DNA from 3 places in the Streptomyces sp. NPDC093089 genome. Region 1 is predicted to be linked to each of the others. Evidence: riboswitches for the same ligand, from Rfam matches in the RefSeq annotation. Region 1 holds a riboswitch; each other region holds the start of a gene.

Evidence for each region. A riboswitch is a leader RNA that binds a small molecule or an ion and turns the genes downstream of it on or off. The one in region 1 is predicted to bind cyclic di-AMP.
Region 2: it holds a riboswitch for cyclic di-AMP, as region 1 does, so the genes downstream of both, ACIQFX_RS23605 (transglycosylase family protein) here and ACIQFX_RS03465 (M23 family metallopeptidase) in region 1, are expected to answer to the same signal.
Region 3: it holds a riboswitch for cyclic di-AMP, as region 1 does, so the genes downstream of both, ACIQFX_RS08520 (transglycosylase SLT domain-containing protein) here and ACIQFX_RS03465 (M23 family metallopeptidase) in region 1, are expected to answer to the same signal.

What each region holds. Positions count from the first base shown of each region.
Region 1 is NZ_JBIVPA010000001.1:710,352-720,677, reverse strand. Features, by position in the region: gene ACIQFX_RS03475 (PrsW family intramembrane metalloprotease) at 73-1,383, shown strand; gene ACIQFX_RS03470 (aldo/keto reductase) at 1,477-2,424, opposite strand; gene ACIQFX_RS03465 (M23 family metallopeptidase) at 2,486-3,577, opposite strand; cyclic di-AMP (ydaO/yuaA leader) riboswitch at 3,589-3,735, opposite strand; gene ACIQFX_RS03460 (PP2C family protein-serine/threonine phosphatase) at 3,999-5,201, opposite strand; gene ACIQFX_RS03455 (MFS transporter) at 5,423-6,655, opposite strand; gene ACIQFX_RS03450 (PLP-dependent cysteine synthase family protein) at 6,652-7,677, opposite strand; gene ACIQFX_RS03445 (hypothetical protein) at 7,741-8,127, opposite strand; gene ACIQFX_RS03440 (MerR family transcriptional regulator) at 8,248-8,988, opposite strand; tRNA gene ACIQFX_RS03435 (tRNA-Met) at 9,127-9,200, opposite strand; gene ACIQFX_RS03430 (rhodanese-like domain-containing protein) at 9,254-9,754, opposite strand; gene sigJ (RNA polymerase sigma factor SigJ) at 9,934-10,326, shown strand, end outside.
Region 2 is NZ_JBIVPA010000010.1:42,094-52,419, forward strand. Features, by position in the region: gene ACIQFX_RS23565 (ABC transporter permease) at 1-612, shown strand, start outside; gene ACIQFX_RS23570 (class I SAM-dependent methyltransferase) at 681-1,979, opposite strand; gene ACIQFX_RS23575 (NAD(P)/FAD-dependent oxidoreductase) at 2,185-3,564, opposite strand; gene ACIQFX_RS23580 (exopolyphosphatase) at 3,934-4,848, opposite strand; gene ACIQFX_RS23585 (DUF501 domain-containing protein) at 4,845-5,390, opposite strand; gene ACIQFX_RS23590 (septum formation initiator family protein) at 5,420-5,890, opposite strand; gene eno (phosphopyruvate hydratase) at 6,051-7,337, opposite strand; gene ACIQFX_RS23600 (LysM peptidoglycan-binding domain-containing protein) at 7,642-7,956, opposite strand; partial or broken gene ACIQFX_RS23605 (transglycosylase family protein) at 7,951-8,346, opposite strand; cyclic di-AMP (ydaO/yuaA leader) riboswitch at 8,350-8,523, opposite strand; gene ACIQFX_RS23610 (transglycosylase family protein) at 8,782-9,819, opposite strand; gene ACIQFX_RS23615 (cytochrome P450) at 9,938-10,326, opposite strand, start outside.
Region 3 is NZ_JBIVPA010000003.1:350,622-360,947, forward strand. Features, by position in the region: gene ACIQFX_RS08515 (phosphoribosyltransferase family protein) at 1-850, shown strand, start outside; gene ACIQFX_RS08520 (transglycosylase SLT domain-containing protein) at 844-1,722, opposite strand; cyclic di-AMP (ydaO/yuaA leader) riboswitch at 1,727-1,912, opposite strand; gene ACIQFX_RS08525 (hypothetical protein) at 2,253-2,918, shown strand; gene ACIQFX_RS08530 (phosphocholine-specific phospholipase C) at 3,028-5,052, opposite strand; gene ACIQFX_RS08535 (SIS domain-containing protein) at 5,421-6,344, shown strand; gene ACIQFX_RS08540 (ketose-bisphosphate aldolase) at 6,384-7,220, shown strand; gene ACIQFX_RS08545 (LysR family transcriptional regulator) at 7,198-8,118, opposite strand; gene ACIQFX_RS08550 (DMT family transporter) at 8,190-9,122, shown strand; gene ACIQFX_RS08555 (nitroreductase family deazaflavin-dependent oxidoreductase) at 9,059-9,502, opposite strand; gene ACIQFX_RS08560 (alpha/beta fold hydrolase) at 9,685-10,326, shown strand, end outside.

The DNA.
Region 1 (10,326 bases):
TAACCCCGTCGCCCCGTGTCGGTGGGGGTGGTTAGGGTCGCTCACGTGTCGAATCCCGCTGCCACCGACCGAATTCCCGAGGACACCGCGCCCGTCCCGCACCGGGACACGGACGAGCCGGCGTTCCCGGCCGCCGCCGACCGGTCCCAGTGGCGCTACCGGCCGCGCCGCGACTTCTGGCGCAGCCGGCTGGTCCGGGCCGTCGCCGTCGTGGTGCTGCTCGCGCTGTGCGCGCTGGTGATCCTGGCGTTGGTCCGCGAGCAGACCGGCACCCAGGGCTTCCTCGTAGGCCTGGGCCTCGCCGTGCTGCCCGTACCGCTGCTGATGGCCGCGTTCCGCTGGCTCGACCGGGTGGAGCCGGGCCCCTGGAAGAACCTGCTCTTCGCCTTCGCCTGGGGCGCCTTCGCCGCCGCGCTCGTCGCGATCCTGGCGAACTCGTTCGCGGTCCGCTGGATCGCCACGGCCACGGCCGACCCGGACTCGGCCGACAACCTCGGGGCCACCGTCATCGCGCCGGTGGTGGAGGAGAGCGCGAAGGCCGCCGCGATCCTGCTGCTCTTCCTGTTCCGCCGACGGCACTTCGGCGGCCTGGTCGACGGGGTCGTCTTCGCCGGCTTCACCGCGACCGGCTTCGCCTTCACCGAGAACATCCTCTACCTGGGGAACGCCTTCGGCGAGGACCAGGAGGTCGGCGCCACCGGCATCGGCATGGTCACCGCGGGCACGTTCTTCGTCCGGGTCGTCATGTCGCCGTTCGCCCACCCGCTCTTCACCGTGCTGACCGGCATCGGCTTCGGCTTCGCCGCCCTCGCCCCGCGCGGGAAGCGCCTCCGGCAGGTGCTGCTGCCGCTCACCGGGCTGCTGCTCGCCATGGGCCTGCACGCCGCCTGGAACGGCTCGGCCACCTTCGGCGGCCCGTGGGCCTTCTACGCGGTGTACCTGGCGCTCATGGTCCCCGCCTTCGGCCTGCTGACCTGGCTCGCGGTGTGGAGCCGGCAGCGCGAGCTGCGCACGATATCCGGCGTGCTCCCGGCGTACGCGGCGGCCGGCTGGCTCTCCCCCGCCGAGCCGCTCGCGCTCTCCTCGATGCGCGCCCGCCGGCTGGCCCGCTCCTTCGCCGGGCGGACGTACGGCCCGGAGGCCGCACGGGCCGTCGGCGAGTACGAGTCCTTCGCGACGACCCTCGCGTTCCTCCGGGACCGGGCCAGGCGCGGCACGGCCGGACCCGACTTCCCGGCCCGCGAGCAGGAGCTTCTGCACCACCTGTGGCAGCGCCGCGCGGTCGCCTCGCCGTCGCTGACGTACGCGGCGCGGGCGACGGGCCGGGTGTGGGCGCCGCCGCAGTACCTGGACTACGGCGGCTACAACCCGTACCGGAGCTAGCCGGGGGCCTGCCGGAGCGGCCCGCGCCGACCGGACACCGGACCGAGCAGGAGTCCGACGACGTCCCTCCGAGTCGGCCGGAGCCGGGCGCGGTCAGGCGGCGGACGCCTCCGTGAGCAGGGTGAGTTCGGCCTCGGTGAGCGTCAGGTCGGCGGAGGCGACCAGGGCCGGGAGCTGCTCGACCGTACGGGCCGAGGCGATCGGCGCGACGACGGTGGGCCGGGAGGCGAGCCAGGCGAGGGCGACGGTGGCGACCTCCGCCTCGTGCGCCTCGGCGACGGTGTCGAGCGCGGCGAGGACGGCCCGACCGCGGTCGGTGTCGAGGTGCCGGCCGGCGCCTGCGGCGCGGACGCTGTCGACGGTGGCGCCGGGGCGGTACTTGCCGGTGAGGAAGCCGGAGGCGAGGCCGTAGTACGGGACGGCGGCGAGGCCGCCCTGTTCGGCGGTCGCCAGGAGCGGGCCCTCGTAGGTCGCCCGGGACACCAGGTTGTACTGCGGCTGGAGGGCCACGTACCGGGTGAGTCCCTCGGCCTCGGCGAAGTCGAGGGAGGCCCGCAGCCGCTCCGGGGAGATGTTGGAGGCGGCGACGGCGCGCACCTTGCCGTCCTTCACCAGCTGGTCGAGGGCGGTGACGATCTCCTCGACGGGGACGGTCTCGTCGTCGAAGTGCGTGTAGTAGAGGTCGATGCGGTCGGTGCCGAGGCGGCGCAGCGACTCCTCCGCGGCGCCCTTGATGGTGGGCGCGGAGAGTCCCTTGAAGTGGGGGTGGGCGCCGACCTTGGTGGCGACGACGATGTCGTCGCGGTTGCCGCGGGAGGCGAGCCAGCGGCCGATGACCGTCTCGGACTCGCCGCCCTCGTTGCCCTCGACCCACGCGGAGTACATGTCCGCGGTGTCGACGAAGTTGCCGCCTGCGGCGGCGTAGGCGTCGAGGACGGCGAAGGACCGGGCCTCGTCGGCGGTCCAGCCGAAGACGTTGCCGCCCAGGGCGAACGGGAAGACGTGCAGATCGGAACTGCCCAGCGGGCGGAGGGAGGTCATGGGGTGGTCAACCCCGCCCGCCGCCGGGCCTATTCCGTGCGAGCGCCCCGGGAGGACGGTCTCAGAGGCTCAGGCCCTTGGAGCGGAGCCACTGCGCCGGGTCGATGCCGTCGCCGCCGGCGGTGTGGACCTCCATGTGGAGGTGGGCGCCGGTGACGTTGCCGGTGGCGCCGACGCGGCCGATGGTCTCGCCGGTGCCCACGGTCTGGCCGACGGAGACCGTCATGGACGAGAGGTGGCAGTACCAGACCTCGGTGCCGTCGGCGAGCTCCAGGACGATGCGGTAGCCGTAGGAGCCGGACCAGCCCGCGGACTTCACGGTGGCGCCGTGGACCGCCTTGAGCGGGGTGCCCGTGGGCGCGGCGAAGTCGAGGCCGGTGTGGTAGCCGGAGGACCACATCGAGCCGGACTGCATGTAGGAGGCGCTGAGGGTGTACGAGGAGAGGGGCAGCGAGTAGCTCGCGGCGAGCTTGGCGAGGCGCTCGGCCTCCGCCTTCGCGGCGGCTTCCGCCTCGGCCTTGGCCTTCGCCTCCGCCTCGGCCTTCGCCTTGGCATCGGCGGCCGCCTTCTCCGCGGCGGCCTCCTTGGCCGCGGCCTCGGCGGCGGCCTTCTCGGCGGCCAGCTTCTCCGCGGCGGCCTTGTCGGCGGCGTCGGCGGAGGCCTGCTGCTGTTCGGCCTGCTGGAGGATGCGGGCGCGCAGGGCCTCGCCCGCGTCGGCGCCGGTCGCGGTCCGGTCGGTCGTCTCGGTCCGCTCGTCGACCGTCGTGGTGTAGGTGGCGGCGGTGAGCGGGTTCGGGTTGGCGCGGGCCGCGCTGACGGGCTCGCTGTCCTCGCCGGGGAGGAGGTCGCCGACGCCGGGGAGGTCGTGGGCGTCCGGGAGGTCGAGGTCGGGGAGCGAGATCGCGACCGGCGGCTTCTCCTTCGCGGTGGCGAGGCCGCCCGCGCCGACGGCGGCGATCACGCCGACGCCGAGGACGGTGGAGGAGCGGGCGAAGTTGGAGCGCTGCTTGACGACCCGGTGGCGGCCGCCGGCGCGGCTCTGCGCGCGGAGGGAGTCCTCGGTGGGATTCCACTCGGTGTCCGGGGCGGCGGGACCCGCACCACCACCGAAGGCATCGAAGGGGGCTTCGGGTGCGGGGGTGTTGGACGCCACGGAGGCGCGCTCCTTTCCTTCCTTCTCGCCTACCGGGTTAGCTGACGGGTTCGGAGCAGGAAGGTCTCCTACGGGCACGGTCGCACAGGTGCGAAAGGCCCGATTCACCCCAAGTGGTGGTTCCCCGGTTCCTTTTCAGGATTCGGCGCGTGCGCACGGTGCCGCCTCTTGCGACGGCTGAAACGACCGCGCTGCGTTATCGAACGTTAATAGACAGGGGGTCCCGATTCCAAGCTGTTCCCCTTGATCATTCATTGAAATGAGAGGGAAACGCCCGAGTTGACCCCCCTTCAGAACAGGATCGCCGGAGACCATCGATCTGACGTTATGTCAATTGTTATCGCAGTGACACCTCTCGACTACACCCGGTCACCGGCGCCTGATCACCGCGTCCCGCCGCCCGTCCGCTCGCCCCCTCCGGTCATCCCGTCCCGCCCGGCGGGACCACCGGCATCGTCCGCCGCCGCTCCGGCTGCCCCGCCGCCGGCCGGCCCACCGCGAGCAGCGCCATGTCGTCCGTCGAACCGCCGCCCGTGTGGAGGCGCACGTCGTCCACGAGCGCGTCGAGCAGCTCCTCGGGCCCCGGGAAGATCCGGCCGGCGAGCCGCTCGGCCGGGTCGTAGAAGACGCCCTCCGCGTTCCGCGCCTCCGAGAGGCCGTCGGTGTAGAAGAGGAGGGTCGCGCCCGGCGGATACGGCCGCGCCTCGGCACGGTCCGGCCAGACCGCCAGGTCCCCCATGCCGAGCGGCAGCGCCGCCTCGGCCGGCTCCATGAGGTCGAGCCGCCCGTCCGCGTACAGCATCAGCGGGGGCGGGTGCCCGCGGTTCACGACCCGCACGAACCCGCCGAACGTGCCGCTGCCGTCGGCGCGCGGGATCTCGGCGAGGACCGCGGTGGTGAACCCCTCGAAGGCGTCGAGACCGTGCCGGCGGGTGCCTTCGCGGGCCAGCGCCCGTTCGAGGCGCTGCGCCACGCCCTCCAGGGTCCGCTCCTGTTCGGCCGCCTCCCGGAAGGCCCCGATGACGACGGCGACGGCCTCGACCGCGTCCATCCCCTTGCCCCGGACGTCCCCGACCACCAGCCGCACCCCGTGCGGGGTGTCCTGGACGGCGAACAGGTCGCCGCCGATGAACGCGTCCGCCTGCGCCGCCTCGTACCGCGCCGCGCACTGGAGCCCGCCGATCCGCTCGGCGGGCATCGGCAGCACCGCCTTCTGCGCGGCCTCCGCGATGACCCGCGCCGAGGCGAGCCGCTCGCCGCTGCGGCGCACGACCTTGTTGATGAGGAGGGCGAGCGCGGAGACGGTGACCACGGTCAGCGTCTCGGTGAGGGCCGGGACCTCGTCGGCGGTGCCGTTGTAGACGTGCAGCCCCACGGAGGCGACGACGGCGCTGATCCCGGTGACCAGGGTGGTGAGCAGGGAGAAGAAGGGCGCGGCGATCAGCGGGGCGGCGGAGAAGAGCGGCGCCGCCGTGTACGCGGGCGGTGTCTCCACGTCGAAGAGGACGCCGCCCATGATGATCAGCGGGGGCAGCGCCCGGATGAAGCGCCGGGCGCCGCCGTACGCGGGGCGGCCCCCGCCGCGCCGACGCCCGCCGCCCGTCACTCTCTCGGGGTGCCCCACCTGTGCTCTCCTGCCCGGTCCGCCCGGCCGCGGTCCGCACCGCGCCCTCCCAGGGTGGCCGCCGCACCCGTGAGCGGCGACTCCCGGGGGGCCGAGTGGCGTAGCCCACCCGGCCCCCTGCCCCGGCCCTTGGCCCCCTTGGCTCCCCGACCCCACGGGCCCGCGGGCCCGTCACCGAACCGGCGGCCCGTCAGCCCCCGGTCAGCCCCGGTCGCCACCCCTCAGCCCCCGGTCGCCGCCTCGGCGAGTCGGCCACCGCGGGCCAGCAGGGCCATCGCCGCCGCGCACAGCAGTCCCACCGCGCACAGGCCGAGCCACGGCGCCGCCGACCAGCCGGTGACGTCGAGGAGGGCGCCCGTGCCCAGGTTCCCGAGGGTGATGCCGACCCCGCACACGGTGTTGTAGAGCCCGTAGTGGGTGGCGACCCAGCGCCCCCGGGACAGGGCGACGACCGTGTCCATCTCGTAGGGGTAGAGCACCGCGTTCGCGACGGCGAGGACCGCGGCGCACAGCAGCAGCCCGACCGCGCCCCGGCCGAGCGCCGCCGGGGCGAGGAACGCCCCGCCCATCAGGGCGAGTCCGAGGACGAGGCACCGCTCACGGCTCAGCCGGCGCCGACACCAGGCCGTGATCCGCAGCTGCCCGACGAGGGCGACCAGCGCCGAGACGACGAACAGCGCCGTCGTGAGCCCCGTGCCGTCCGCGGCGAGCGGCAGCGCCAGGTAGACCTGGAAGGACAGCACGTACGAGCCGGTCATGGCCAGCGAGAAGAACCAGAAGGTCCGGTGCGAGAGGACCGTCCGGAACTGCCCCCGCTCCCCCTCCCCCCGGGGCGCGCGGGACGCCCGTGCGGGAAGGTGCCGGAGCTGTACGAGGGTCAGGCCGGCGAACAGCACCGCCGCCACCCCGCACGTCAGCCGGAACGACACCCCCGTCAGGGCCACCCCGACGAGCGGCCCGAGCAGGATGCCCGCCTGGTAGTACACGTTGAAGAGCGCGAAGGCCTCCACGCGCCGCTCCTCCCCCGCCTCCGCCGCGAGGCAGGCCCGTACGGCGGGGTTGAACAGCGCCCCCGCCAGCCCGGTCGCGAGGGAGGCGGCGATCAGCATCGGCAGCGACTGGGCGAAGGCGAGCGCCCCGAAACCGGCCGTCCGCAGCGCGCAGCCGGCCACGATGAGCGGCTTGAAGCCGAGCCGGTCGGCGAGCGCCCCGCCGACCAGGAACATGCCCTGCTGGGAGAGGTTCCGGGCGCCCAGGACGAGCCCGACCGCCCAGGCCGCCATCCCGAGCCCGTCCGCGAGGTGCGCGGCCAGGTACGGCATCAGCATGTAGAAGCCGAGGTTGATGGTGAGCTGGTTGAGGAAGAGGAGCCGTACGGCCGGGTCGAAGGTGCGGCTCTGCCGCCAGACACCCCCCTTGGCCTTGGCCGGCGCGGCCGTGTTCGCGGTGGTCAACGGACGCGCTCCAGGACCTTGCGGGTCCAGCCGTCCACCCGCACCCCCGCCTCGTACGCGGCCGGGTCCTCGCGCACCGGGCCGTCGAGGAGGCCGTGCGCGGCGCAGAACTCGTCGTTGAAGACGGTGTCGAAGTACCGCTGCGGCCCGTCGGGGAAGACCGCCGCGATCCGGGTCCCGCGCGGCCGGGTGCGGGCCAGCCAGCCGGCGACCAGCGCGACCGCGCCGACGCTCCAGCCGCCCGTCGCGAACTGGCGCGAGGCCAGGCGGCGGGCCGCCCGCACCGCCTCCGCCGGGCCCACCCAGTGGACCTCGTCGAAGGCGCCGTGGTCCACGTTCCCCGGGTGGATCGAGGAGCCGAGGCCCCGCATCAGCCGGTTCCCGGCCGGCAGGCCGAAGACGGTGGAGTCGACGGAGTCCACGCCGACCAGTTCGAGGGCGGGGCTGCCGCCGGCGCGCAGGGCCCGGGAGATCCCGGCCGAGTGGCCGCCGGTGCCGACCGCGCACACGAGGACGTCGATCCGGTCGAGCTGCCCGGACAGTTCGGCGGCGAGCCCGGCGTACGCGTCGGGGTTGTCGGGGTTCCCGTACTGGTTGGGCCACCAGGCCCCGTCCAGGCTCGTGAGGAGTTCGGCGACCCGGTCCATCCGGGCCTGCTGCCAGCCGCCGTGCGGGCTCGGCTCGCGCACGACGTGCACCTGGGCGCCGTGGGCGACGAGCATCCGCTCGACGATCGGTTCGAGGCCGGGATCGGTGACCACGTGCACCGGATGCCCGTGGAGCACGCCGGCGAGCGCCAGGCCGAGACCGAGGGTCCCCGAGGTCGACTCGACGATCGGGGCGCCGGGCCGCAGCTCGCCGCGGCGGCGGGCCTGCTCGACCATGTAGAGGGCGGCCCGGTCCTTGATGCCGCCGAAGTTGAAGCCTTCGAGCTTGGCCCAGTAGCCGTCGTCCGTCCGGAGGACGGGGGTGTTGCCGACGGTCTGCCCCTGGACGGACAGGGTCGTCAGTGGTGCGCTCATGGGAGTACGTCCTTGAAGTGGGTACGCGGAAGGGAACCTGGTCACGCGAGGGCGGGACCCGGCTCAGTTCCGGTCCACTCCGAGGGCGATCAGCAGACGGCCCGGCTCGGGCCCCGGCCCCGCCCGGCCCCGGACGCAGCGCGCGCGGGGATCGGTGCGGAGGTCCGCTTCGTACGACAGGGGTACGGCTCCGCCGGCATCGGGCGCGGCGAGCTGCGAGGACGCGGCCTGCGCGGGGAGGTGTGCGTCGAAGGACCACGCTTCCCCGGGCCGCTCGCACCCGTGCGGGAGGCCGGGCGCGGAGACGGTCGTCGTGCCGGCGGTCGGCAGCAGATGGCCCTGGGAGCCGTGGCAGACGCTCCCGAGGAGGGCGAGGAGCGCGAGGAGCACGAGCACGGCGGGCGCCCGCCGGCTCACTCCGCTCGCATCGCCCACACACCGGTCACTCATGGTGCGCGCGACATTACGGTGGGGCACCGTGCGCCCGCAAAGAGGCGGGCGCGGTTTCGGCCACCGTTTACTTCCGCTCACCTCCGTCCACTTCCGCTCACTCCCGCCGAACGGCGCGCCCTAGAGGTTCCGCTCCGCGTAGATCCTCATCGCGTCCCGGACGAGGAGCGCGGTGCCCTCGCCGTGCCGGTCGTAGTGGGCGGTGAAGCGGGGGTCGTCGACGTACATCCGGCCGAGGCCGATCACGTACTCCCTGCTCGGTGTCGTGGTGGCGGACAGCCAGGTGATCTGGCGCCGCGTGACGGCCTGCACCTCGTCGCTGTCGGCCGCCAGGCCGTCGCGGGCCGCCTGCCCGAAGTCGCGGGCGATGGCGGCCTGTTCGTCCATGAAGGCCTTCTTCTGCGTGGCGTCGAGCGAGCGCCACCAGCGGTCGCCCCGCGCGTACGCGTCGCGGCCCCAGCGCTCGGTGACCTCCTGCTCGTACACCGTGTGGTCGAAGCCGTCGAACACTTCGTCGGCCATGAGTTCTTCTCCGTTCTCGGTCTTGTGGAGAGTGGTCCGCACCGACGCGATCTGGCGTCCGATGCGCTCGCGCTCCTGCTCCAGGAGCGCGAGATGCGTCCGCAGGGCCGCGGACGTGTCCCGCTGCCCTTCGAGGACCTCGGCGATCGCGGGCAGGGAGAGCCCCAGCTCGCGCAGCAGCAGGATGCGCTGGAGCCGCACCAGCGCCCGCTGGTCGTAGTACCGGTAACCGTTCGCGCCGATCCGGCTCGGCTCCAGCAGTCCGCGCTCCCCGTAGTGGCGGAGGGTGCGGCTGGTGGTGCCGGCCTTCTTGGCGACCTCTTGGATCGACCACTCCATGCCGAAAACGCTAAATCTTGACGTCGCGTAAAGGTCAAGCGCCCAAGCGGAGAGAACCGAGGAGAACCACCGGGGAGAACCGGGGAACGACGAAGGCCCGGATCCAGTGAATGGATCCGGGCCTTCGTTGCTACTGAGTAGCGGGGACAGGATTTGAACCTGCGACCTCTGGGTTATGAGCCCAGCGAGCTACCGAGCTGCTCCACCCCGCGTCGGTAAACATGACTCTACGGCATGACCGGGGCGATCACGAAATCGGTTTGCGTCAGCACCCGCAGTCGTCGGAGTCGACCGGCGCCGTCAGGGGGTCCGCGGCCTTCTCCGCGGGCCCTTCCCAGGTCTCGTACGCGAAGCCCTCACGCACCCAGTACTCGAAGCCGCCGAGCATCTCCTTGACCTGGAAGCCCAGCTCGGCGAGGGCCAGCGCGGCGCGGGTGGCGCCGTTGCAGCCGGGGCCCCAGCAGTACGTGACGACCGGCACGGACCGGTCGAGCAGCTGCTCGGCCTGCTCGGGGATCAGCGCGGTCGGCAGGTGGACCGCACCCGGGACGTGCCCCTGGTCCCAGGAGGCCGTCGAGCGCGAGTCGACCACCACGAAGCCGGGGTCGGTGCCGTCGGCAGCCGCCGTCGCCAGCACGGAGGCCACGTCGGAGACGTCGGCGTGGAACGCGAGACTCGCGGAGAAGTACGCGGCAGCGGCGGCCGGAGAGGCCGGCGGGGTGCGGAGAACGGGGTTGGCCTGCGTCGATGTCGTCGTCATGATGATCAATCTACGGACGGCGACCATCGGGCTGAAGTGGGGATTCCCGGCGCTCGCGAGCTTCGACCGGGGAATCCCCGGCGTTCACCACGAGGCGGCGGGGATCTCACGTGCCGGAACGACAGATCCCACCCGGACCCCCTCGGCTCGTGTCACATAGGCAGGGTTTCATCCGTCATGAAGGCATGGCGGAACACGAAGGGGGAGATCGACGAGTGGACGCCGAGAAGGAACGTGCCGGCGGGGAGTTCGCGGTCGGAGCGGCCGACAAGGAACTCCTGGCCCGGCGCTTCGAGGCCGACCGGAACCACCTGCGGGCGGTGGCCTACCGGATGCTGGGGTCGCTGAGCGAGGCCGAGGACGCCGTCCAGGAGGCCTGGTTCAAGCTGAGCCGCGCCGACGTCAGCGCGGTGGAGAACCTCAGCGGCTGGCTGACCACGGTCGTCGGCCGCGTCTGCCTGGACATGCTGCGCTCCCGCGGCTCGCGCCGCGAGGACCCGCTGGAGTACTACCTCCCCGACCCGGTGGTCCGGATCGCCGACGCCACCGACCCGGAGCACGCCGCCGAACTCACCGAG
Region 2 (10,326 bases), on a different contig from region 1:
GCCAACGAGTTCGTCTCGCCGGTCCTCGCCGACCACGAGCTGGTCACCGCGCACGGGGAGCAGGCCGAGATCCGCCAGATCTTCGTCTCCACGGAGGGCGGCGCGAGCGCGGCCCACGAGCAGGCCCTGTCGAAGGCCATGGGCGACAACCCGGCGATCACGGTGATGGACCACAAGGAGATCCGCGACACCTTCGGCGGCCCGATCAACATGCTGCTGAACATCATGTACGGCCTGCTCGGCATGGCCCTGATCATCGCCGTCCTCGGTGTCGTGAACACCCTCGCGATGTCGGTCTTCGAGCGCCAGCAGGAGATCGGCATGCTGCGGGCGACCGGTCTCGACCGGCGCCGCGTGAAGCTGATGGTCCGCCTGGAGGCCGTGGTCATCTCGGTGTTCGGCGCGGTCGTCGGCATCGGCCTCGGCTCGTTCCTCGGCTGGGCGCTCGGCGAGACGTTCAAGAGCAGCCTGCCGGGCTACGCCCTGGTCCTGCCCTGGGACCGGATCGGTCTCTTCCTGGTCCTGGCGGCCCTGGTCGGCGTCCTCGCCTCGATGTGGCCGGCCCGCAGCGCGGCCAAGCTGAACATGCTCTCCGCCATCAAGGCCGAGTAGCCGCGAGCGCGGCGAAGGGCCGGTCCCCCACCCGGGGAGGCCGGCCCTTCGCGCGTGCACGAGGGGGGTCAGGCCCGCTCGTCCCAGACCCGCAGCCGCAGCGCCGTGCCGCTCTTCCCCGACACCGGGGTCTTCACGGCGAGGAACTGGTTCACACCGATCCTGTTGCGTTCGAAGGAGACGGCCGAGGCCGCCATGTAGAGCCGCCAGATGCGCGCCCGGCCGGGCGAGATGAGCCGGACCGCCCGGTCCCAGTCGCGCTCCAGGTTGGCCACCCAGCGGCGCAGCGTCAGCGCGTAGTGCTCGCGGATCGCCTCGACGTCCCGGACCTCGAAGCCGGCGTCCTCCAGGGTGGACAGGGTGCGGCCCATGGGGGCGAGTTCGCCGTCGGGGAAGACGTACGCGTCGATGAAGGGGTCGATCTCGTAGGCCGCCTCGTCGGGTTCGGGGCGGCGGGAGATCTGGTGGTTGAGGAGCCGCCCGCCGGGCTTGAGGAGCCCGTACAGCGTGTCGGCGTACTCCCGGTACCGCTCGGCGCCGACGTGCTCGGCCATGCCGATCGAGGAGATCGCGTCGTACGGGCCGTCGGGGACGTCCCGGTAGTCCTGGACGCGGATCTCGACGAGGTCGGTGAGGCCCTCCTCGGCGATCCGCTTGCGGGCGTAGGCGGCCTGTTCGCGGGAGAGCGTGACGCCGACGACCCGGGCGCCGTACTCGCGGGCCGCGTGGATCGCCATGGAGCCCCAGCCGCAGCCCACGTCGAGGAGCCGGTCGCCCTCCTTGAGGTTCAGCTTGCGGGCGATGAGGTCCAGCTTGTCGCGCTGGGCGTCCTCCAGGGTCCCGTCCCCGGTCCAGTAGGCGCACGAGTAGACCATCGACGGGCCGAGGACCAGTGCGTAGAAGTCGTTGCCCACGTCGTAGTGGTGACTGATCGCCTGCTTGTCCCGGCGCTTGCTGTGCCGGCTGCCGCTGCGGCCGCGCACCTCCTCGGCCGGCGGCTTCGGCGGCGGCAGGGGCCCGGCGAGCCGCAGCAGGGCGCCGGCGGCGGCGCGGAGCCGGGGGTCGCGTGCGGAGTCGAGCAGGCTCCTGGTCTCCTCCGGGCGCTCCCACAGGAGGCCGGAGAGCCGGTCCAGGGCGCCGTACAGGTCGCCCTCGACGTCGAGCTCGCCCGCCACCCAGGCGCGGGCCAGGCCCAGTTCGCCGGGCTTCCAGATCATCCTCCGCAGCGCGCGGCGGTCGCGGACGATCAGGACGGGGCCGCCGGCGGGACCGGCTTCGCTGCCGTCCCAGGCTCGCAGTCGGACCGGGAGCGGGCCTCCGAGGAGTTCCTCGGCTAGGGTCGTCAGCCGCGACGCGGCGTCTGCCATGGTGCACACCTCCGTGATCTCGTGCCCCAGAAATGCTCGTCACCAAGGGAACACCGTCCGTAGGCGTTTCCAGTCCCACCACAGCGCAACGAGTCGGCAAAACACGCGAAGGGCCGTCCGCACCACGGATGGCGGACGGCCCTTTTACGGCCTTGCGTGTACTGCCTGTACTGCTCGTACTGCCTGTACTGCGGGTGCTGCGGTCTTACGAGGCCTTGGCCTTCTCCTGGACCGGGGCGGCCGGCGCGGGAGCGGGCTTGGCGGCCTCGTAGAACTCCTCGCGCGGCGTCTCCATGGCGCCGAGCGAGACGACCTCGCGCTTGAGGAACATGGCGAGGGTCCAGTCGGCGAAGACGCGGATCTTGCGGTTCCAGGTCGGCATCGCCATGCCGTGGTAGCCACGGTGCATGTACCAGGCGAGACGGCCCTTGAGCTTGATCTTCACCTTGCCCATGACGATCATGGCGACGCCCTTGTGCAGACCGAGTCCGGCCACCGCGCCCTTGTTGGCGTGGCTGTACTCCTTCTGCGGGAAGCCGCGCATGCCGGCCACCACGTTGTCGCCGAGGACCTTGGCCTGGCGCAGGGCGTGCTGGGCGTTCGGCGGGCACCAGGCGTTCGGGTTGCCCGCCCGGCGGCCGACCATGTCCGGGACCTGGGCGTTGTCGCCCGCGGCCCAGGCGTAGTCGAGGCCGTTGATCTGGAGCTTCTCGTTGCAGTCCACGTGGCCGCGGGGGCCGAGCGGCAGACCGAAGCGGGAGAGCGCCGGGTTCGGCTTCACGCCGGCGGTCCACACGATCGTGTTGGAGTCGACCTCGAGGCCGTTCTTCAGCACGACGTGGCCGTCGACGCAGGAGTCCATGGAGGTCTCGAGGTAGATCTCGATCCCGCGGGACTCCAGGTGCTCCTTGCCGTACTGGCCGAGCTTGGGGCCCACCTCGGGGAGGATCTTGTCGGCCGCGTCGACCAGGACGAAGCGCATGTCCTCGCGCGACACGTTCTGGTAGTACTTCGCGGCGTCGCGGGCCATGTCCTCGACCTCGCCGATCGTCTCGGCGCCGGCGAAGCCGCCGCCGACGAAGACGAAGGTCAGCGCCTTGCGGCGGACCTCCTCGTCGGTGGTCGAGTCGGCCTTGTCGAGCTGCTCGAGGACGTGGTTGCGCAGGCCGATGGCCTCCTCGATGCCCTTCATGCCGATGCCCTGCTCGGCGAGACCGGGGATCGGGAAGGTGCGGGAGACCGCGCCCATGGCGATGACCAGGAAGTCGAACGGCAGCTCGTACGCCTCGCCGACGAGCGGCGCGATCGTGGCGACCTTGCGGTCCTGGTCGATGGTGGTGACCCGGCCGGTGAGCACCTCGGCTCCGCGGACGACGCGTCGCAACGGGACGACGACGTGACGCGGCGAGATGCTGCCGGCGGCGGCTTCGGGGAGGAAGGGCTGGTAGGTCATGTACGACCGCGGGTCGACGACCGTGACGGTCGCTTCCGCATAGCGCATCTTCTTGAGGATGCGCCGAGCTGCGTACAGGCCTACGTACCCGCCGCCTACTACGAGGATCCTGGGACGCTCCGTGGTGCTCATGGGATCGAGTATCCACCCCTCTGGAGGGGGGTGCTCGTGCGCCCCTTCACAAGGTCCGGGGACACCTCTGCTACACTCCGCCGCCCACGTGATCCATGTCATGGTGCTGCAAAGGAACCGAGGTGCAAGGGCGAACGTTGTTCACCCCTTGTGAACTGGCCTGGAGAGCGCCCGTTAACGCTGAACCGCCGGGTGCGTTCACACGATGGAAACAGCGAGCGAACCACGCCCCGGACCTGCGAAAGGGCCCTGAGACGCCCCCCGGAGGGGCTAAAGACCCTCCTCCGGCGCCATCAGGACCCTTTTCCTTGTGAAGAACTTCACGAACTTTCCCGACGGGATGTCGCCGGAAGGCTCGATAGGTGCCCGCTATGCCACGGATAGGGCGATCCCATCGAGGATGTCGTGCTCGCTGACGACGACCTCGCGGGCCCCGACGCGCTCGACGATCTCCCGCAGGACGAGCGCCCCGGCGATGATCACGTCGACCCGGCCGGGGTGCATGACGGGGATCGCGGCCCGCTCGTCGTGGGTGGAGGCGAGGAGCCGCTCGGTCACCTCGGCGATCTGCTCGGCCGAGATCCGGCTGTGGTGGATCTTCGCCGAGTCGTACTCGGAGTGCCCGTGCACGATCCCGGCGACCGTGGTGACCGTGCCGGCGAGCCCGACGAGGGTCTCGGCGGTGTCGATCGGCACGGTCTCGGCGGCCAGGTCGAGCGCGGCCCGCACGTCGGCGCGGATCGCCTCGACCTCCTCTGCGGTCGGCGGGTCGTGGCGGACGTGCCGCTCGGTGAGCCGGACGCAGCCGATGTCGACCGAGCGGGCGGCCTCGACCGTCTTGTTGCCGATGACGAACTCGGTGGAGCCGCCCCCGAGGTCGAAGACGAGGTACTTCTCCGAGCCGTGCAGCTCGCCGGTGGCGCCGATGAAGGAGAACTCGGCCTCCTGGTCGCCGGTGATCACCTCGGGCTCGACGCCCAGGATCTCCACGACCCCGTCCACGAACTCGTGGCGGTTCTCGGCGTCGCGCGAGGCGGAGGTGGCGACGAAGCGGAGCCGCTCGGCCCCCAGCCCCTTGATGACCCCGGCGTACTCGCGGCAGGCCGCGAAGGTCCGCTCCAGGGCCTCCGGGGCGAGCCGGCCCGTCTTGTCGACGCCCTGGCCGAGCCGGACGATCTTCATCCGCCGGTCCAGCTCGACGAGGTCGCCCGTCTCCGGGTCGACGTCGGCGACGAGCAGGCGGATGGAGTTCGTACCGCAGTCGATTCCGGCGACCCTGGTCATTCCGCCGACTCCTTCTCTTCCCCGTCGGCGCACGGGGTCACGCAGGGGCCCTTGGCCCACCACTCCGGCAGCATCGCGAGGGCCTCGTCGCCGAAGGGGTTCACGCCGGGCCCGGCGGCCAGCGAGTGGCCGACGAGGACGTGCAGGCACTTGACCCGGTCCGGCATGCCGCCGGCGCTCGGGAAGCCCTCCAGGACGTCGATGGCGTCACGGCGGGCGATGTAGTCCTCGTGCGCGGCCCGGTAGGCGGCGGCGAGCTCCGGGTCGGTGGCGAGCCGGGCCTGCATCTCCTTCATGACCCCGTTGGCCTCCAGGGTGCCGATGGCGGAGGCCGCCCGGGGGCAGGTCAGGTAGTACGTCGTCGGGAACGGGGTGCCGTCGGGGAGCCGGGGCGCGGTCTCGACGACGTCCGGGTTGCCGCACGGGCAGCGGTGCGCGATGGCGCGCAGGCCGCGGGGCGGCCGGCCGAGCTGCAGCTCGAAGGCGGCGATGTCCCGCTCGGTGGGCTCGGTGCGGTCGGTCTGCGGAGGGGGCGTTTCCATGTCTGCCTTGCTGTGTCGCGGAGGAGGGGTCAGGGGCGGTCGGCGTGGTCGACGCCGTCCCAGAGGTTGTCGTACCAGGGGCGGTCGGCCGCCCCCTGGTCGGCGCGGGGACGCTGCTCCGCGTCGGGGTCGTTCACGGTGTAGCCGGTCTCGCCGGGCAGCACGTAGTGCAGGTGCTCGCGGGCGAGGCGGCGGACGTAGGCCGGGTCCTGGAGCCGGGCCTTCTCGTCCCTGAGTTCCTCGACCCGACGCGCGGCCTCGGCGGCCTTGCGCTCCTGCTCGGCGATCTCGCCCTGCTGGGAGACGTAGCTCCGCATCGGGTAGGCGAGCGCCACGACGAGGGAGCAGACGACGAGGGCGAGGAAGGCCGCGCGGCCGGTGAGCCGCGAGCGGCGGGCCTGACGGCGGGTCTGGGAGCGGTAGACACGGGCGGCGGTCTGCTCGCCGAGCAGCCTGATCCGGGTCGCGGTCGAGAACCGGTCCCGGTCCTTCGCGGCCATGTCGTGTCGCCTCCCCTGTTCACGCGGACGTCCCCGCACACGGTACGGGACCGAGTACGGGGACGCTTCGCTTCGCTACGCCTTTGCTCCCTGTTCAATTCTCCGGATGCAAAGGCCCGGAAGCTGCCCTGCGGGGCCGGTGCCGGCCCCTGGGGTCGTGTCAGCCCTTGAAGCGCGGGAAGGCGCTGCGGCCGGCGTAGACCGCGGCGTCGTCGAGGATCTCCTCGATGCGCAGCAGCTGGTTGTACTTGGCGACGCGGTCCGAGCGGGCCGGGGCGCCGGTCTTGATCTGGCCGCAGTTCACGGCGACCGCGAGGTCGGCGATGGTGACGTCCTCGGTCTCGCCGGAGCGGTGGGACATCATGCACTTGAAGCCGTTGCGCTGGGCCAGCTCGACGGCGTCGAGGGTCTCGGTCAGCGAGCCGATCTGGTTGACCTTGACCAGGAGGGCGTTCGCGGTGCCCTCCTCGATGCCGCGGGCGAGGCGCTCCGGGTTGGTGACGAAGAGGTCGTCGCCGACGATCTGGACCTTGGTGCCCAGCTTGTCGGTGAGGACCTTCCAGCCCGCCCAGTCGTCCTCGAACAGCGGGTCCTCGATGGAGACCATCGGGTACGCGGCGACGAGCTCCTCGTAGTACTCGGTCATCTCGGCGGCCGAGCGGGACTTGCCCTCGAACTCGTACTTGCCGTCCTTGTAGAACTCGGACGCGGCGACGTCGAGCGCGAGCGCGACGTCGGAGCCCGGGGTGTAGCCGGCCTCCTTGATGGCCTCGACGATGAGGTCGAGGGCGGCGCGGTTCGACTCGAGGTTCGGGGCGAAGCCGCCCTCGTCGCCGAGGCCGGTGGAGAGGCCCTTGCGCTTCAGCACGCCCTTGAGCGTGTGGTAGATCTCGGCACCCCAGCGAAGGGCCTCGGAGAAGGACTCCGCGCCGATCGGGGCGATCATGAACTCCTGGATGTCGACGTTGGAGTCGGCGTGCGACCCACCGTTGAGGATGTTCATCATCGGAACGGGCAGCAGGTGCGCGTTCGGGCCGCCGAGGTAGCGGAACAGCGGAAGGTCGCTGGCCTCGGAGGCGGCGTGCGCCACGGCGAGCGAGACGCCGAGGATGGCGTTGGCGCCGAGCGAGCCCTTGTTCTCGGTGGCGTCCAGGTCGAACATGGCCTGGTCGATCAGCCGCTGCTCGGTGGCGTCGTAGCCGACGAGCTCCGGGCCGATCTGCTCGATGACGGCGAGGACGGCCTTCTCGACACCCTTGCCCAGGTAGCGGTTGGGGTCACCGTCGCGAAGCTCGATGGCCTCGAACGCACCGGTGGAGGCGCCGGACGGAACAGCAGCACGGCCGGTGCTGCCGTCGTCGAGGCCGACCTCGACCTCGACCGTGGGGTTGCCTCGGGAGTCCAGGATTTCCCGGGCTACGACGACGTCGATGGACGGCACGAGCATCTCCTTCTGGGATGTGACGCTGGATGTGACGCAAGGTCGATGCAGGTCGCTTGGCCTTGCGACAAGAGCCTAACCGCCTCGGGGGCTCAGGCCCGCCGGGCGCCCGCACCCTGGGACGAAAAAGGACCCAAGGGCACGCACATGGGGACGAAGGGCCCCAGATCTACTGGACAGTAACCGCTGGAGGCCCTCCGCGGGTGCCCGTGGAGGCGCAGGCGTCCGGTACGACGGAACCCCGGCCCGGCGCGCACGGGGGGGGGAGGCGCGCCGGGTCGGGGTGGTCACCGCGGGAGGGTCGTCAGGCTCACTTCAGGTGGAGCTGCTGGCCCACGTAGATGAGGTCGGCGTCGGCGACGACGTCCTTGTTCAGGTCGTAGAGCTTCTCCCAGCCGCCCTGGACGCCGTGCTCCTGGGCGATGGTGCCGAGCGTGTCGCCGGCCTCGACCCGGTACTCGCCGTCACCCTTCTGGACCGTCGTGCCGGCCGGGGTGGTGATGGTCTTGCGGGCCGTGGCCTTCTTGGCCGAGGTGACCTTCTTGGTGGCCGTGGCCTTCTTCGGGGCCTGGCGCTTCTCGCTGCGCGTGGTCGGCTCGGTGGCCGTGCGCTTGGGGGCCTCGATGGTGCCACCGGTGTAGGCGGTGTTGGAGAGGCCCACGCCGCAGCTCGGCCACGCACCCTTGCCCTGGCCCGCGAGGACCTTCTCGGCGATGGTGATCTGCTGGGACTTCGAGGCCTGGTTGGCGGTCGGGGCGTAGGCGGTGCCGCCGTACGCGGCCCAGGTGGAGGCCGAGAACTGCAGGCCGCCGTAGTAGCCGTTGCCGGTGTTGATGGACCAGTTGCCGCCGGACTCGCACTGGGCGACGCGGTCCCACTCGGAGGCCGTGGCGGCCGACGCGGTGCCCGCGGTCATCAGCGGGGCGGCGACGGCGACACCGGTGACGCCGACGAGCGTGGCGACCTGGGTGGCCTTGGAGGGACGACGGTGTTTGCCCTTGCCGGAAAACAGCATGGAGATTCTCCTCACCGACGCCTGTGAGGTGAGCTGTCGGGTTCGGGCCGGAAAGTTGCCCGGCCGCGTGTCCTAGCACGCGGCTTCACCCCAAGCCGGTCTTCGGCCGTCTGTCTCAACGGCCGGGACCGGCACTTACCTTGGGTCCCCCACTCCTGCCTTCGGCGCTGACGCGACGACTGTTCCCATCGACCGACGGCAGGATTCGGCGTTTCGGTCGACGGGGCCCGCGGTGGCGAGCGGTTAAGACCGTAGACACAGACCCACCGGAAGTTCAAAGAGGCCGATTGCGGAAATATCGCCCTTACCTGCCTTCCGGTGGGAGGCGTTTGTGCAGGTGAGAGGTGACGGAGGCAAAGGTTACGGACAGGACACGCCAGTTGAGGCGAAGAGACCCATGTCTCACTTGCCCAGAACCGGACACACCGCCCCGAACTACCCCTCGGCCGGGACCGAATCCTTCGTCAGTTCAAGGCTCTGACCAGGCAGGATCAGGTCCGGATCGGCGCCCACCGTCTGGCGGTTGGCGTCATAGAGGGCCGTCCAGCCTCCGGGCAGTTCGTTCGACTGCGCGATGTCGGAGAGGCTGTCGCCGGGCTGCACGGTGTACGCGTCCGAAGTGCCCTGACTGTCCGTTGCGCCCGAATTATTCACTCCGTCAGCCGTCGGCGTCACGGAGGAGCCATCGGCCGGCTTGTCCGTGGATGACGCATGCTTGCCGGATTCGCCCGACTTGCCCGGCTTGCCGGCTTCCTCCGTAGCGGCCTCGCCCCGGTGCTTGCCGGATCCCGGCGCGGTCGACGGCGCGCCACCCTCCGTCTCACCGGGGGAAACGGACGTACCGGGCGCAACGGACTCGTCGGGCGCGCCCGGAGTCGTCGGCGTGCCGGGGGTGACGGGCACGCCCGGGGTGACCGAGGAGTCCGGGGCCCCCGGCGTGGTGGACGTGACGGGCGACGGGACGGCCGTGGCCTCCTTCGCCTTCTCGGCGGCCTTGGCGGAGGCCGACGGCAGGCCGTCGGTCCGGTTCGACTCGACGACCGGACCCGTGGGCGCCTTCGGGACGGAGGTCGGGCCGGGGTCCACCCCGGTGTCCTTGCCGTCGTTCGTCAGCCCGGCGATCGGCGCGCAGGTGGCCCACTCCGTGCTGCCCTTGGCAAGGGCCTTCTCGGCCACGGCGATCTGCTGGGCGCGGCTGGCCAGGTCGGGGCTGGGCGCGTACGCCAGGCCGCCGTTGCGCTCCCAGCTGTCCTGGGTGAACTGGAGGCCGCCGTACATGCCGTTGCCGAAGTTGGCGCTCCACTGGCCACCGGACTCGCACTCGGCGACCCGGTCCCAGGTGGAGGCGTCGGCGGCGGAGGCGGATCCCGTGGCGAGCAGCGGCAGCGCCATGGCGGATCCGGTCACACCGGCGGCGACGACGAGGGCGGGGGCCTGACGGGGGCGACGGTGTCGTCCGTTCCCGGAACGCATAGAAGCGCCTTTCGCGTGACGGCTGAAGACTGCGGTGAAGGTAGCCGTATTCGAACGCTCGTCACAAGTCGATGGACCCGGGATCACGCGAAGATCACAGTTCTGATGAATCGTCAGTTCACTGCGGGGGTACGGAAGGGGAGAATTCCACCGGAAGCGTGCGCAAACCCCGCATGATGAGCCCGCCGCGCCACCGCAGTTCGTCCGGGTCGACGGCAAGTCGCAGGTCCGGCAGGCGAGTCAGCAGCGTCGCCAGCGCGGTCTGCCCCTCCAGGCGCGCGAGCGGCGCGCCCAGGCAGTAGTGGATGCCGTGCCCGTACCCGAGGTGCTGGTTGTCCCGCCGGGTGAGGTCCAGCACGTCCGGCCCCGCGAACCGCGCCGGGTCCCGGTTCGCGGCGGCGAGCACCACGAGCACCGGGTCCCCCGCCGGGATCTCCTGCCCGCCGATGGTCAGCGCCCGCGTCGCGTACCGCCAGGTCGCCATCTCCACCGGCCCGTCGAACCGCA
Region 3 (10,326 bases), on a different contig from region 1:
TGCCCGGGGGGCCGCCCGGATCGTGCTGGCCGTCCCGGTCGCGCCGCACGGGTGGACGGCGCGGCTCGGCGGCGAGGCCGACGAGACGGTCAGCGTCCACACGCCGGAGGTCTTCTACGCGATCGGCCAGTTCTACCGCGACTTCGAGCAGACCGCCGACGCCGAGGTCATCGCGTGTCTGGACCGGAGCCGTGCGGCGCGGGGCCCGGTGGTGCGGGACTCGGACGTGAGGATCGCGGTCGGCGGCGTCACGCTTGCGGGGCGGCTCGCCGTGCCCGACGGTGCCGCGGGCATCGTGCTGTTCGCCCACGGCAGCGGGAGCAGCCGGCACAGTCCCCGGAACCGGGCGGTCGCGGAGGTGCTCAACCGGCAGGGCCTCGGGACCCTGCTGTTCGACCTGCTGACCGAGGCCGAGGCGGGCGACCGGGCGCACGTCTTCGACACCCCGCTGCTGGCCGGACGGCTCGCGTTCGCCACGAAGTGGCTGGCGGAGCAGCCGGTGGCGACCGGCCTGCCGTTGGGCTACTTCGGCGCGAGCACGGGAGCGGCCGCCGCGCTGTGGGCGGCGGCCGATCCGGAGTGCGCGGTGAGCGCCGTCGTGTCGCGCGGTGGCAGGCCGGACCTCGCGGGGGACCGGCTGGCCGGGGTGCGCGCCCCCACGCTCCTGGTGGTGGGCGGTGCGGACGCGCTGGTGCTTGACCTGAACCGGAGGGCCGCTTCACTGCTGCGCTGCGAGAACAGGATCGCCGTGGTCGAGGGTGCCACGCACCTCTTCGAGGAGCCCGGCGCCCTGGAGGAGGTGGCGGAGCTCGCCACCTCCTGGTTCGCCGGGCACTTCCGGGCTCAGTAGGCGCCGTTGACGTTGTCGATGGAGCCGTAGCGGTCGGCCGCGTAGTTGCACGCGGCGGTGATGTTGGCGACCGGGTCGAAGAGGTCCATCGACGTGCCGGGCACGTGGTAGGCGAGGAAGGTCGGCTCGATGACCTGGAGCAGGCCCTTCGAGGGCGTTCCGGCCGCGGCGTTGGAGTCCCAGAGGTTGATGGCCCGGGGGTTGCCGGAGGACTCGCGCATGACGTTGCGGAGGATGCCGTCGTACGAACCCGGGATGCCGCGCTGGGCCATGATGGCCAGCGACTCGCGGATCCAGCCGTCGAGGTTGTCGGCGTAGTTGGTGGCGGCCGGGGCGGCCTGGGCCGGAGCGGCGGCGGGGGCCGCCGCCGGGGCGGCCTGCGCGGCGGAGGCGCCGGTGGAGGCCGGGGCGGAGCGGCGCTCGGAGCGGCTCGCCCGATCGGGTGTACCGGTCTTCTTCTTCGCCGGCGCGGGGGTGACCTTCGCGGAATCCCGACGAAGCGTCAGTTCAAGACCCGGATGAATAAGTGACGGATTGTCACCCACGGCGCTTCGGTTGGCCCGGTAAAGGTTCTTCCAGCCGCCCTGAATTCCCTTCTTCTGGGCGATCAGGGAAAGCGAGTCGCCGCGGACGACGGTGTAGGTGCGGGCGGCGGCCGGGGCGGCGGGAGCCTTGGCGGCGGTCGGCGCCGCGAAGGCGGGGGCCGCGACGGCGCCGGTGGTGAATTCCGGTGCGCCGGAAACGGGCGCGGCGCCGGCCACGGCGGGGGTGATCAGCGGGAGGGCAAGGGCGACGCCGCCCGTGCCGGCCAGTGCGAGTCCCTGGGAGACGGGGCGTCGACGGGGGCGGCGGTGCTTACCGTGAGCAGGCATGACGGATTCCTCTCCGGCGCCTGCGGGGTGAGCTGTCGGGTTCGGACGGGAGCTGTCCGGCCGCGCGCACGCGGCTGCACCCCGAGCCGTTCCGGATTTCCGGATCGGCGTATTCGTGGGTCCCCCGCTCCTGCCGTCGGGTGAAAAGGGAGGTATTTCGAGCGGTGGCAGGATTTGGCGATCCGCTCGAATGGAGGTGACCGTAGGCCAGTAATGCGGCGGATAACAAGGGGATGGCAGTCCGTCGCGCGGCGAAAAGATCACGTAATTCAGGTAATTCAAGATCGGCCGCCCGTCCGGGCCGTCGAACTCCCGTGTGCCCCATGGCCTGCGGACATTTCGATCATCAGGGCGAAACCGGGAAAGTGAGTCGCGTCACCAGGTTCCCAATGTCCGAATATGCGCGGTAATTCTGTTAATGGGGGAGTGGGTGGAAAAGACCCCCGCGGTGGGTGTGCAGTCAAGGGCAAAAGTCGCAAAACCGACATTCGTGCTGAAGGATGGACCCATCCCGACCGAGGAGCCGCCGGATGCCGCCCGCCCTCTCCACCCCCAGCCCCGACACCGTCGATCGCGAGGCCGCCACGCTCTACGACAGCGCCGTCTGGCAGCGGATCGTCACCGACTGGACCCCCGCCCCGACCTCCGATCCGCCCCCCGACCGGGCCTCCGGCCGGACGGGTGGCGAACCGGTCGCTCCCGACGCTCCGCCGCGAGAGCCGGAGAGCTGGCGGAACCTCCTCACGGTGCCGGTGGAGCGGCTCGTGGCCGACGCCCTCGACGCGCTGCCGCCGCCGCTGCCCGCCGAGCCCCGCCTGCCGGGCCGCATCGGAGCCGTACTGCCGGACCGGCTGCACATCTGGCGCCGCATCGGCCGCAGCGACCTGCGCCCGTCGGTTCACCTCGGCTACGCCCGCCGCGTGCTCACGGAGTGGGGCTGGCAGAACGTCCCGTACAAGCTGCGCGACGCGCGCGGGGCCCGGTGCGTCTGCGGCGCCCTGCTCGCCGCGCACCGACTCGGCCACGGCAGCGCGGACACCATGAACGAGGCTGCGGCCTGGATCATGACCGAGCTGCGGTCGCGGGGCTGGAACGATCTGATCGGACCGTGGAACCGGGCCCCCGGCCGTACGGCGGACGACGCCGTGGCCCTCCTGGACGCCACCATCCACCGGGCCGCGCAGGCCGGCCGCTGACGGCCCCGGGTCGCGACGGACGGCCCCGGAGGCCGTACCCGACGGCCCGGACCGTGACGGACGTCCGCCGGGAGGCACCCCGAGGGCGCCGCCCGGCGGACGGCGGCGGTCAGCCGCTGACGCTGGGCGCTCCGGTCTCGATGTGGCCGGTGTACCGGCGCGACCAGGTGCCGTCGATGTCGGCGACGATCGTGAAGTCGTACCAGCCGCCGTGGTAGGCCACCGCGTTGAAGAAGTCCTCGCGGCTGGAGTTCGCCGGCACCGTGTACGTCCACGGCCCGTCCGAGCGGTAGGCGTTCGACCGGATCGTGAAGGTGACCGGACCGCCCGACGCGTTGGTCATCCTGAACCACAGGGCCGTCTTGCCCGTGCCCGGCTCGGTCGCGAACCTGGCGGCCACCTCCACGGCCTTGCCCGCCTTGGAGGCGTCGCCGATGAAGCGCCGCAGGAAGCGGTTGGGGCCCATCATCGAGATGTCGTACTTGCCCGAACCCGAGCCGAGGCCGATGTTGAAGTAGTCGGACGCCGTACCGCCCGGGTCGACGGTGTACTGCCAGGCGGCGGTGTCGCGGTACTGGTGCGGGTGGATCGAGAAGTGCGCCGCGCGCCGGGCCTCCGCGCCCTGGTTCGTCATCGAGAACCAGGCCAGGATCTTGCCGGCCGCCCCGAACTCGAACCGGTCGAGGTTGCCGTTCGCCTGGTAGGGCACCGCGCGGGCCGGCCGGGTGCCGGACTCCTGCGCCGGCAGGGCGTTGTTCTGGGGCGCCGGGTTCGGCAGCGGGCCACAGGTGGCCTGGCCGATGACCTTGGCGGTGGAGGGGAGGCCCGCCGGCACGCCGTACACCGGGTGGGCGAAGTCGAAGACCCCGGTCAGATCGCCCGTCACCTTCCTGCGCCACTCGCTGATGTTGGGGCAGGTGGCCGGTGTGCCGAGGGCCGCCGTCCAGGTCTCCATGAAGCGCAGCACGGAGGTGTGGTCGAAGACCTCGGAGCTCACCCAGCCGCCCCGGGTCCACGGGGACATGACAATCATCGGGACGCGGAAGCCCAGGCCGATCGGCAGGCCGTCGAGGTACTCGCCCGGCGTCCCCGGCGGGGCGACCGGCGGCGGCACGTGGTCGAAGAAGCCGTCGTTCTCGTCGTAGTTGAGGAAGAGGACCGTCGAGTCGAAGACCTCGGCGTCGGCGGCCAGGGCGCGGTATACCAGGTCGACGAAGTGTGCGCCGTCCCCCGGCGGGGCGTACGGGTGCTCCGAGAACGCCTCGCTCGCGACCACCCAGGACACCTGCGGCAGCGTGCCCGCGACGACGTCGGCGCGGATCGCCGCGGCGATGTCGTCCGGTGTCGAGCCGGTGACCCTGGGGACCGACCCCATGCCCCGGTCGTACAGCGGGTCCCCGGGCCGGGCGTCGGTGAACTTCTTGAAGTACGCGAGGCCGTTGTCGCCGTAGTTGTCCTGGGCGTTCTGGTAGACCTTCCAGCTCACTCCGGCGCGCTGGAGCGCCTCGGCGTACGTCTCCCAGGTCAGGCCCGACTCGTCGCCGCCGTCCTTGCTGGAGCCGTCGATCCTGCCGCTCCAGAGGAACGTGCGGTTGGGGCCGGTGGCGCTGAGCGCCGAGCAGAAGTACGCGTCGCAGATCGTGTAGTGGTCGGCGAGCGCGTGGTGGAAGGGGATGTCCCCGCGGTCGAGGTGGCCGAGGGTCCGGGTGTTGCCCACGCCCGTGACCCAGTTGTCGAGCCGGCCCTTGTTCCACGCGGCGTGCTGCGAGGTCCAGCTGTGCGGCAGGTCGCCGTTGCACTGTGCGAGGGTCTCGCCGTCGACGCCGCCGGCGGGCGGGGTGTCGCTCAGCTTCCAGGGGTAGTGGCGGCCGCCCCAGTTGGGCTGGTTGAACATGCCCCAGCCACCGGGCAGGTTGCCCGCGGCGCGGTCGGCGAAGCCGCGGACGCCGCGCAGGGTGCCGAAGTAGTGGTCGAAGCTGCGGTTCTCCTGCATGAGGATCACCACGTGCTTGACGTCGGTGAGGGTGCCGGTGGCCGTCGACGCGGCGGCGGACGCGGGTAGCGGCGGCAGTGCCGCGCCCGCCACGAGCCCCGCGCCGATACCGACGAATCCCCTGCGGCTGATGGGAATCATGCCCCGCCTCTCGTGTCACGGCGTGCCCCGGCGGGCACGTCGGAGACATGATGAGGGAGGCGAGCTTAAAGGTATACAGCTGTGCCGTAATTAGTGGGTTAACAGCCGGAGGCTAGTAATTCGAAGGGTCTGATTGGTCCGTCTGTGGACCAATGGTCTCGCGATCTTGATCTGTGCCACCGGCGCCTCAAGGGTGCGTCCCCTCGTTCGTGCTCGGCGGTGCGCCCTCCCCTCCGGCTCGTGAGCGGCCCGATCCTCTCCGTCGACACGTGCGGGATCTGGAAAGACAGTGCATCTTTCTGTTTGAATACCCTCGACTTCGAGCACCTTCACTCATCCTCGATGAGACTTCTTGCAAGGAGAGCCGTATGACCATCACCCGTACCGCCATGGAGATCGCCTCCCAGCCGGCGACCTGGCGCCAGGCGGCCCGTACCCTGCCGCAGCACTCCGCCGCCCTGCCCCGACGGGGGGAGCGGGTCGCGGTGATCGGCTGCGGCACCTCCTGGTTCATGGCCCTGGCCTACGCGGAGCTGCGCGAGTCCGGCGGCCACGGCGAGACCGACGCGTTCGCGGCCTCGGAGTTCCCCTACGGCCGCCGCTACGACCGGGTCGTGGCGATCACCCGCTCCGGCACCACCAGCGAGGTCCTCGCCGTCCTCTCCCGCCTCCGCGGCACCGTGCCCACGGGCGCGGTCACGGCCGACCCCGCGACCCCGGTGATGGACCTCGCCGACGAGGTCGCCGTCCTCGACTTCGCCGACGAGGAGTCCGTCGTCCAGACCCGCTTCGCGACCACCGTCCTCGCGCTCCTCCGCGCACACCTGGAGGCCGAGGACGCGCTGCCCGACGGCGTCGCCACCGTCGAGGAGGCCGCGCGGGACGCCGAGCAGGCCCTCGCGGCGCCCCTCGCCGAAGAGGTCCTCACCGCCGAGCAGTTCACCTTCCTCGGCAGCGGCTGGACCTACGGACTCGCCCTGGAGGCCGGACTGAAGATGCGCGAGGCGGCCGGCGCGTGGACGGAGGCGTACCCGGCCATGGAGTACCGCCACGGCCCCATCAGCATCACCGGCCCCGGCCGGGTGGCCTGGGGCTTCGGCGAGCTGCCCGCCGGACTCGCGGACGACGTGCGCAAGGTCGGCGGCACCCTCGCCGAGAGCGACCTCGACCCGCTCGCCGACCTGATCCGCGCCCAGCGCCTCGCGGTGGCCGTCGCCGAGGCCCAGGGACTCAACCCGGACACGCCCCGCAACCTGACCCGCTCCGTGGTCCTCGCCGACGTCCATGCCTGACCGCCGCCCCGCACCCCTTCGCACCCCGGGAGCCGCACCGTGCCGCTGACGCCCATCGACGAGATCGTCCGCCGCGCCCGCGCCGCGGGCACGGGAGTGGGGGCCTTCAACGTCCTCCAGCTCGAACACGCCCAGGCCATCGTGGCCGGCGCCGCGACCGCGGACCGGCCCGTGGTCCTCCAGATCAGCGAGAACACCGTCCGCTACCACGGAGCCCTGGAGCCGGTCGCGGTCGCCTCGCTGGCGATCGCCCGCGCCGCCAAGACCCCCGTCGCCGTCCACCTGGACCACGCCGAGAACCCCGACCTCGTCCGCGAGGCCGTCGCCCTCGGCCTGGGCTCCGTCATGTTCGACGCCTCCAAGCTCCCGTACGCGGAGAACGTCGCGGCGACCCGCGAGGTCGTGGAGCACTGCCACGGGCACGGCGTCTGGGTCGAGGCCGAACTCGGCGAGGTCGGCGGGAAGGGCGGCGCCCACACCCCGGGCGTCCGGACGGACCCCGAGGAGGCCCGGGCCTTCGTCGCGGCCACCGGCGTCGACGCCCTCGCCGTCGCGGTCGGCAGCTCCCACCAGATGCTGACCAGGGACGCGGTCCTCGACTTCGCCCTGATCGCCCGCCTGCGGGCCGCCGTCGACACCCCGCTCGTCCTGCACGGGTCCTCAGGGGTCCCGGACCAGGACCTGGCCGCCGCGATCGCCGCCGGCATGACCAAGGTGAACGTCTCCACCCACCTCAACAAGGCCTTCACCCAGGCCGTCCGCACCCATCTCGCCGACCATCCGACCGCCGTCGACCCCCGCCGCTACCTCGATCCGGCCCGCGCCGCCGTGGCGCACGAGGTGGCCCACCTCCTCACGGTCCTCTCCCCGTCCTGACGGAGCGGGACCCGGGAGGCCGCTCCTCCCGAAGCGCCGTCAGGAGGCCGCGCACCGCGGGCAGGGCCATCGAGGACTCCCGTACGGCGGCGTGGATCGAGCGGACCGGCTCCGGGCCGCGGAGCCTGCGGACCACCACGTGCGGGTGGTGGCCGCCCAGGCCGAGGAGCGGGATCAGGGCGATGCCGAGGCCGGCGGCGACGAACCCCTGGGCCGCCGCGTACTCCTCGCACTCCACGGCGACGTCCGGGGCGAACCCGGCGGCGGCGCACGCCTCCAGGACGGCGTCGAGGCAGGGGCCGGGCCGTTCGCTGCCCACCCACGGTTCGCCGGCGAGCGCGCCCAGGTCCAGCGCGGTGCGGCGGTCGGCGAGCGGATGCCCCCTGGGCAGGACGGCGCGGTACGGGTCGTCGACCAGGTGGACCAGCCGGAGGCCGGCACGGGAGGTGTCGCCACCGCCGTCCCGGGGCCGTACGACCAGGGTGACGTCCGCCTCCTCGTCGGGCGTGCCGTCGGCGATCCTCAGATCGACCCGGACGCCCGGGTGTTCGGCCCGGAAGCGGGCCAGGGCGGGCGCGACGAGATCGGCGCCCGCGGTGGCGAAGTAGCGGACCGCGATCCGGCCGGTGCGGCCCGCCCGCAGATCGGCGAGGGCGGTCTCGGCCTCCGCGACCTGGCGGCCGATGACGGCGGCGTGCTCGGTGAGCAGCCGTCCGGCCGCGGTCGGGCGCACACCCCGGCCGAAGCGTTCGAGCAGCTCGATGCCCGCCTCCTTCTCCAGGGCGGCGATCTGCTGGCTCACGGCGGACGGCGTGTAACCGAGGTTCGCGGCGGCGGCGGTGACAGAGCCACTGGTGACGACGGCCCGGAGCACCTGCATGCGTCTCACATCCAGCATGTAGCAGAGCTTAACGCCGGCTGTACGATCCTTCGCTTGTCCTGTCGAATGAGGCCAGGGACCGTGGGGACATGACATCCGCGACGCGCATGGGCGTGCTGGCCCTGCTCTGGGGCTCGGGCTTCCTCTGGATCAAGATCTCCCTCAACGAGGGCCTCACCCCCGGGTGGATCACCCTCGTACGGTGCCTGCTCGGCGCGGGGGTCCTCCTCGCGCTCGCGTACGGAGCCGGGCAGCGACTGCCCCGCGACCGGGGCACCTGGGCGCGCCTGGCCGTCGCCGCCCTCTTCTGCAACGCCCTGCCGTTCCTGCTCTTCTCGGTCGGGGAACAGACCGTGGACAGCGGAGTGGCGGGCGTACTGAACGCCACCACCCCGCTCTGGTCCCTCCTCATCGGCCTCGGCCTCGGCACGGAACGCCCGCTGCCCGCCACCCGCCTGACCGGCCTCGTCCTCGGCTTCGCCGGCGTCCTGCTCATCTTCGCGCCCTGGAGCGCGGGCTCGGGACTGATGAGCCTCGGCGCCCTCGCCCTGCTCGGCGCCTCCGCCTCGTACGCGGTGGCCTTCGCCTACATGGCCCGCCACCTCACCGGCCGCGGCACCGCCCCGCTGGCCCTCTCCGCCGCGCAGCTCCTCACCGCCACCGCCCTCAGCGCGCCCGCCCTCACCACCGGCGGCGCCCCGACGGCGACCTGGACCGGGATCCTCGCCGTCGCCGTCCTCGGCGTCTTCGCGACCGGACTCACCTTCCACCTCAACTACCGCATGATCGCCGAGGAGGGCCCGACCAGCGCCGCCACCGTCGGCTACCTGCTGCCGGTGGTGTCCGTGGCGCTGGGCGCACTCGTCCTCGACGAGCCCCTGACCGCCCGGGTGGTCACGGGCATGGCGGTCGTCCTGGCGGGCGTCGGCCTGACCCGGCTCGGTCCGGGGCGGGCGGCTCAGCCCAGGCCGACGCGCTCGACCACGAACAGGGGGATCTCGCGCTCGGTCCTGCGCTGGTAGTCCGCGTAGTCGGGGAACGCGTCGACGGCCCGCGCCCACCACACCCGACGCTCCTCCCCGGTGACCAGGCGGGCCTTCATGTCCCAGACGTCGGGGCCGTCGCGCAGCTCGACGACGGGCGAGGCGACCAGGTTGTGGAACCAGACGGGGTGCTTCACCGCCCCGCCGTTCGACGCGACGAGCGCGTAGGAACCCTCGTGCTCCACCCGCATCAGGGGCGTCTTGCGGAGCTTGCCGCTCTTCGCGCCGAGGTTCGTCACCAGGACGACCGGAAGGCCGCGCATGGTCGTGCCCTCCGTCCCGCCGGACGACTCGTACAGCTCGACCTGGTTCCGCACCCACGCCGTCGGGCTGGGCTCGTACTCGCCTTCGAGGGGCATGGCTGTCCTTTCCGAGTGCGCGCGGCGGCGCCGGCGCTGCGTCCCCCGGACGCTAGCCGACGTTCCGCGGGCCCCGGGGGATTTCCGGCCCGGGGCGGCCGGCGACCCCTTGTCAGTACCTGCTCGTAGGGTGGCTCCTGACAGAAGGCAAGCGTGCGGGGCGGCACAAGGGAGTGGGCGGCATGCGGGAGTTGTTCCTGGCGAAGGAGAAGGCGTACATCCGGTGGATCGCGCTGCCCGGGAAAGGACCCCTCCGGGTGTTCGTCCACGGCCTGGGGTGCACGGCGGCGTCGGACTTCGCGCACATCGCCGCCGCCCCTGGGCTCGGCGGCGGGCGGGCGATGCTCGTGGACCTCCTCGGGCACGGGCTCAGCGACCGGCCCGCGGACTTCGACTACCGCATGGAGTCGCAGGCGGCGGCGGTGGCGGCCGTGCTCGACCATCTGGGGGTGACCGGCGTGGACCTCGTCGGGCACTCGATGGGCGGGGCCGTGGCGATCCTGCTCGCGGCGTCCCGCCCGGACCTGGTGGCCCGGCTCGTGGTGGCGGAGCCGAACCTCTACGCGGGCGGTGGCGCGTTCAGTTCGCCGGTGGCGGCCCAGGACGAGGACACGTTCGTGACGACGGGGTTCGCCCGCATGGTCGCCGCGGTCGGCCGCGCCGACTACGCGGCCCGGCTGCGGCTCGCCGACCCGCTGGCCGTCCACCGCAGTGCGGTCGCCCTCGTCGAGGGAAGCGTGCCCGCCCCCGGCGACCTGCTTCCCGGACTGGCCGTCCCCCGGCTGTACGTGGTCGGTGAGGCGAGCCTGCCGGACGCCGACGCG